One region of the Pseudoalteromonas sp. TAP-3C genome, then DNA from elsewhere that is predicted to be linked to it. Evidence: predicted binding sites of a transcription regulator. Region 1 holds the regulator's gene; the other holds the start of a gene.
The links. Region 1 encodes sigma-54, which starts transcription at its own class of promoters, with help from an activator protein. Its sites were predicted from a motif close to GTTGGCACGNNNNTNGNNT; they were not measured.
Positions count from the first base shown of each region.

Region 2: a site for sigma-54 is predicted at 1,634-1,652, ahead of AC6H44_RS12705 (DUF883 domain-containing protein). Genes of this name have one in related genera too.

Region 1 is NZ_CM187618.1:286,508-289,927, forward strand. Features, by position in the region: gene ptsN (PTS IIA-like nitrogen regulatory protein PtsN) at 1-341, opposite strand, end outside; gene hpf (ribosome hibernation promoting factor) at 346-633, opposite strand; gene AC6H44_RS01320 (RNA polymerase factor sigma-54) at 659-2,155, opposite strand; gene lptB (LPS export ABC transporter ATP-binding protein) at 2,224-2,949, opposite strand; gene lptA (lipopolysaccharide transport periplasmic protein LptA) at 2,946-3,420, opposite strand, start outside.
Region 2 is NZ_CM187618.1:2,701,554-2,704,973, forward strand. Features, by position in the region: gene rsmH (16S rRNA (cytosine(1402)-N(4))-methyltransferase RsmH) at 1-751, opposite strand, end outside; gene mraZ (division/cell wall cluster transcriptional repressor MraZ) at 781-1,239, opposite strand; gene AC6H44_RS12705 (DUF883 domain-containing protein) at 1,690-2,007, shown strand; gene AC6H44_RS12710 (hypothetical protein) at 2,014-2,457, shown strand; gene AC6H44_RS12715 (hypothetical protein) at 2,471-2,713, shown strand; partial or broken gene AC6H44_RS12720 (bifunctional diguanylate cyclase/phosphodiesterase) at 3,176-3,420, shown strand, end outside.

The sequences.
Region 1 (3,420 bases):
AAATGCTGTTGATTATCACCGTCTGGCACAATGAGAGCGACAAAAATATCCACAGGTCGGTTATCTATCGCATCAAAGTTAATGGCCGTTTCGTTTACTAAAACCAAGGCTAGTGGCTCTTGTACTCCACTCATACGCCCATGAGGAATTGCAATGCCTTTACCTATCCCTGTACTGCCTAATTTTTCTCTAGCAGTTAATGCATTAAGAATATCTTGTTGTGTTAGATAGGGCAGTTTATTGTGGGCCAATTCACTGATAAATTCTAAAATTCTTTTTTTACTATTAAAAAGGACCGCAGCTTTACTGCAGTCCTGACAGATAAGTGAGCTTAGTTTCATAGTGTTAGTGTCGAGCAAGTTTCTCTTTGTGTTTAATTACTTGACGATCTAGCTTGTCAATCAGCGAGTCTATAGCGGCATACATATCTTGGTGCTCGGTAGAGGCAAAAATTTCAGCACCACTAACATGAACGGTTGCTTCAGCTTTTTGGTTTAGTTTTTCTACATCGAGAATAACATGCACATTGGTTATGTGGTCAGTGTGCCTTTGTAGCTTAGCAAATTTACTGCTTACATAGTCTCTGAGCGAGTCGGTAATATCTACATGACGACCAGTTAAGTTAAGTTGCATAAACATTTCCTCTTTGTTGTACGCCTTAAATCAAGCTTTTGCGTTGATTCGACGGGGGAATAGCGAGAGATTCGCGATATTTTGCAATGGTTCTCCTCGCTACTTTAATTCCTTGCTCAGCCAATATATCTGCAATCTTACTATCACTCAATGGTTTGGCTGAGTTTTCTGCAGCGATTAACTTTTTAATTAATGCGCGTATTGCTGTAGACGAACATTCTCCGCCATTTTCTGTGCTTACATGGCTTGAGAAAAAATATTTAAGTTCAAAAATACCGCGTGGTGTGTGCATATATTTTTGTGTGGTTACTCGCGATATGGTCGACTCATGCATTTCTACCATTTCAGCAACATCATTAAGTACCATAGGCTTCATTGCCTCAGGACCATGCTCAAAAAAAGCCTGTTGTTGTTGAACAATGCAGTTAGTCACTTTAAGTAGCGTGTCGTTTCTACTTTCTAAGCTTTTTATAAACCATTTTGCTTCTTGTAAGTGCGAGCGAATAAACTGGCTATCACCACTTGATTTAACCGTACGCGACATAGCCGCATATTGGCTGTTTACTCTGATCTTAGGCATGCTATCTGGATTTAACTCAACCACCCAACGCCCTTTAATTTTTTTAACCGATACATCAGGGATAACATACTCAGACTCTTCTCTAACAATAGTGTCTGCCGGTCTCGGGTTGAGCGTATGAATTAGCCTCATGATCTCTTTAAGCTCATCTTCTTTGAGCTTTGTTTTTTTCATTAACGTGCGATAATCACGTGCTGCCAATAGATCAATATGACTGGTTAAAATCATTTTTGTTTCATTTAAAAAAGGCGTGTTTTTGTCAAACTGATTTAGCTGAATACACAAACATTCTTGTAAACTACGCGCAGCAATACCTACAGGGTCAAACAGCTGAATGCGTTTTAACACGGCTTCTATTTCATCCAGTTCAACTTCTTCATCGCTGCTTTCTTGATTAAAGCTCTCTAATATTTCTTCACAGCTAAGGGTTAAAATACCTGAATCGTCTACCGCTTCAACAATGGCAATCGCTATAGCCTCATCGGTTGGGCTAAATGGCGTAAGTTGAAGTTGCCACATTAAATATTCGTGCAGTGTTTCTGTCGAGGAGCCTTGATAAATAGATTCGTCTTCAGGCATAGGCCCAGATGAAGCCGCTGGCGCTGCGCTCATATATTCATCCCATGTCACATCCATTGCCATATCATCGCTAATGGTGTCTTTACTCATGGCTTCGCCGCTATCTTGCTCAAACTCGCTCGGTTTATCGTCAGCTGAAGCACTTAGCGTTAAATCATCGTTATCCGCTTTTTGTTCGTTTTTACCTGCCGTATCTTCGCTATAGTCTTGTTCTTCTACTTCAAGCAAAGGGTTGCTGTCGAGCGTCTCTTGTATTTCTTGCTGGAGATCCAATGTACTGAGCTGCAATAAGCGAATGGCTTGTTGCAATTGTGGGGTCATTGTAAGTTGCTGGCCCATGCGCAGCTGTAATGATTGCCTCATTTATCTCTAACAATCCTTATAAATTAGTATAATTAATCTTAGCAGATGCTTAGTGGAATAACACACTATTACAGCCTGAACTGCTCGCCCAAATAAACATCGCGTACTGTTTTATCGTTTAATACGTACTCGGGTGTGCCAGATGCAATTAACTCCCCATGAGAAACTATGTAGGCCTTTTCACAAACATCAAGTGTTTCACGGACGTTGTGGTCAGTGATTAGTACCCCGATCCCCCTATTTTTAAGATGTTCTATAATTTTTTTGATATCTAGTACAGAAATAGGATCGACCCCAGCAAAGGGTTCGTCTAATAAAATAAATTTAGGGTTTGCAGCTAAAGCGCGGGCAATTTCAACGCGTCGACGCTCACCACCCGATAAAGCCATACCTTGGCTTTCGCGAATATGCTGAATACTAAATTCATCGAGTAAATTATTTAAGCTCTCTTCGCGCTGTTGCTTGTTTAGTTCTTTACGTGTTTCTAAAATAGCCATTAAGTTTTGATAAACTGTCAGCTTTCTAAAAATTGATGACTCTTGTGGTAAATAACCAATCCCTAAACGCGCTCGGCTGTGCATTGGTAATAACGTAATGTCTTTGTCATCAATTGATATTTTACCTTTGTCGCTCGGTACAAGGCCGACAATCATATAAAAAGTGGTGGTTTTACCTGCACCATTAGGGCCTAATAAGCCCACAATACTGCCAGCTTCAACCTCTAACCCTACGTTTTTAACCACTTCACGGCCTTTATAGCTTTTTGCTAATAGCTCTGCTTTTAATATGCTCATGGTTGGCCTTTATCACCTACTTTTTTGCTTTCAAGTGGCACTAAAATAGTATGTACACGGTCTGTTGAATCCTCGTCTTTTTCAGCGCTAATCAACTGCTGCTTTATATCGTAAGTGATGCTTTTTGCCGTTATTTTTTGTCCTGCTTGAGCTATGCTGGCATCGCCTATTAAGGTTAAAAAGCGCTGCGATACATCGTAACGAACTTCATTAGCGCTGGCGCTCATGATGTTGCCATTCGCTTGTTTTTCTTCAAAATAGGCAGGGCTGCCCGTGGCAATTAAAAGTTGTTTGTTTTCGCCTAAGTCATCACGTTTATGTACTTCTAAGCGATCAGCGGTGATACGGCGATTGCCATGTATAATTTCAACATTTTTCTCAAAAATGCCAACGTTTTCTTTTAACTGACCTTCTTGCCTGTCTGCACTAATTGAGATTTGATTAGCGGCAGGCTCTGCAGTCGTGTCGGCT
Region 2 (3,420 bases), 1.0 Mb from region 1:
TTACAATGCGATCTTCTAAAGAATGAAAAGAAATAACCACTAAGCGACCACCGGGCTTAAGCACCTTAATCGCCGCTTGTAATGCAGTTTGAATTTCTTCAAGCTCGCTATTAATATAAATGCGAATAGCTTGAAACGTTCGCGTTGCAGGATGTTTAAACTTGTCTTTTACCGGTACGGCTTCATCGACTAAATCAGCTAGCTGCTTAGTGGTTGTTATGGGCGTATGTTCACGCACTTCTAATATTTTGTGCGCAATGCGCTTGCCAAATTTTTCTTCGCCTAATTTTTTAATTACATGAGTGATGTCATCCAGCTCAGCCTCCGCTAACCACTGCGCAGCACTGCGCCCTGAACTTGGGTCCATTCGCATATCGAGCGGGCCGTCTTTCATAAAACTAAAGCCACGTGCAGCATCATCCAGCTGCGGCGACGACACACCAATATCGAGTAAAATGCCATCAACTTTACCAATGAGATCGTTTTGCTCAGCGACCTCGTATAACTTTGAAAAACGAGAATGAGCAATTGCGAAACGCGGATCCTCGGCAAATTTTTCGGCAGACTTTATTGCTTGTGGGTCTTGATCAATAGCTTGCAAGCGACCACTTTCACCCAAGCGCGCTAGTATTTGCCCTGAATGTCCGCCACGCCCAAAGGTGCCATCCATGTATATACCGTCTGGCTTAATTGCAAGTGCATCTATGGTTTCATCCATCAATACGGATACGTGTTCAAATTGCGCTGTCATTAACTATTGTTTGCCTTTTATTTTTGCAGCTAGAGGGTAAAATTATCTAAATCGTCATTTGGTTCAAAGTCACCTTGCCTTTCAAGCTCAGTGTCTTGGCGCATTTGTTGATGCCAACGTGCTTCATCCCAAATTTCAAATTTATTCATTAAACCCACCAGCATAATTTTTTTGCCAAGCTCTGCATGTGCACGCAATGAAGGCGCCAACAAAATTCGACCATTTTTATCAAGCTGATACTCTGTCGCATTACCTAACAACATGCGCTGCATTCGCCGTGCTCTAGGGTTCATATTAGATATTTTTGCTAAACGGCTTTCTATTTCTAACCATTCAGCAAGCGGGTATAACCACAGACAAGGCTCATTAAGTGCAACGGTGCAAATAACTGTTCCCTGATCTTCAGACAATAAGGTATCTCGGTACTTAGTCGGTACCGCAAAACGTCCTTTATCATCCAAACTCAGCGAACTTGCGCCACGAAACATAAAAAGCCTACTGTTAAATTATTTTAATCAACTTTTTGATTAACCCGATCCAGTTTGATCCACTAAACACCACTTTTTACCACAGTGCTCCAGTTTAGGGCTTGACAAGCCTTTTTGTCAAGTAAGTGACCGAGCTTTAGCACCCCGCGAAGCCAGAAAAAATAAGGCTTAGATTAAAGCGATTGAATTGTTTAGTAAAAAACCAGATCAGCCAATAAAAGTTTTTTATGGTTTTTTATTAGGCATTATTTCACTGATGAACAAACAGTGAATAATTACATTTTTTGTTTGTAAAAATTACAAGGTGTTGTCGCAATAATTACAGTCATACACAAACATGAAATAGCCAAACAATAAAAAAACAATAAAAACAGTTAGTTAAATAAATTTAAAAGATGGCTCAATCATTGCTTGGATAATGGTTACTTTTAAAAATATTAAGGACTAATTATGGCTACAGCTACTAAAGACAAAACACCACTAGATCCAAAACAAGATAACGAAGCACCTTTAACAAACAAAGCAACATCAGCGGCTCACGATGCTGTAGATGCACTTTCTAGTAAAGCGGCAGCAGCAGAAAGTGGCGTTCGCAAAGGAGCTTCAAATTCTGCAGAAACGCTAAACGAGAAACAATTAATTGCTCGTGAAAAGTTAGAAGAATATTCATCTAAAACACGTCAATTTGCCTCAGAAAATCCACTAGCGACTGCGGGAATTGCATTTGCTGCAGGTATGTTAGTAACGGCACTATTTCGTCGTAAGTAAGTACTAATGGCATCTAAACACACAACATCGAGCGATTCAGAATCGACAAATCCAAAACAGTCAGAGGTCAAACAAGCTGATGACTGGCAAGATCATATTGCTAAGCTCACCGATTATGCTGCCCAGCTTAAGGATGATTATCATCAACAAGGAAAGTTAACGCAGCAGCTGGCTACAGCCGAATGGAAACTGTCGCTAAGATCACTGGCAATCATTACTATTTTACTCGGATGTTTTGCCAGTGGATTGGTGTTGTTGTGGGTAGGATTATTAAGTATTGTAGGCTATGCTACTTTTGATCTTTTTAGTTCAATTTGGTTAAGTATTGCAGTAGTGATTGGTTTACAGATCCTGTGCCTAGTTTGGTTATGGCGAAATGCTGTTTACCTAAGTAAAAAAATTGGTTTTAGTAAAACGCTCAATAGCCTAAAGCAACTGTTTAAACAATGAGAAATTCACAACTATGCTAATTAACTATTTAATCAACTCATCGAATTCTCGGGTACAACGTCTAAACAAAGACGTTGTACTGCGCTCAGAGCTGAAACGTCAGCACCTTGCTGCCATAAAATACAGAGCCAAACGTTTTGCAGCCACAAGAGTGGGAATTATTAGTGCATTTACGGCAGGAGTTGTGGTTGAGTCGGCTAAAAGCGACATAAGCATGGTTAAAAAATATGGCTGGATATTAAAACTATTAGCTTAAAGCCAAAAAACACTTTGCAAACTATGTAGGTCTTGTACTGCATTTGCAAGCGGTATTACACTGTGCATCACACCGCATGCCGCCATCTATTATATATCTCCCGCTCTGATCACCTTTTTATTATCATTTTGTCTTTTTGCTCAAAACCACCTGTTAAAAATCAAATCCAGTATTACGGCAAATATTAACGCCGTCACCACCTTAAGTTGCGTATGCAATTAATACTTTTGTTACTTTTATTTTTTGCCTGATGTCAATAATGTCAATATAAACGAAACTACTTTGCTACGTAAATTAAAATATTTCAATGACATGCAATAAAAGTAAATTTAATATTTAGATATTACTTTAGTACCTTTAGGGTTATTTATAGTAAAATTATTAAGTGGCGCTTTAATTTATCATAATTTGGATACGATTATTTTTACTTCATCATTAAAACATCAACTCTATCGGCTGCTTATGCTTATTTGCATACCCGTGGTGGTTGTCATTTTAGTCGCCTTGTGGCTAAGCCGTAGCGCAGCGATTAAAGAAAATGAAAAAGAAGTACGCCATATCACTGAGCGTTTAATTTTCAAGCAACAGAGCATGATTGATGATGTGCAACGCCTAACTGTATTTTTAGCAAAAAAACAGACAAACATTAAAAATTTATCTTCTACCTGCCCTTCTTATTTTTTAGATGTTAAAAAACTTAACGGCAA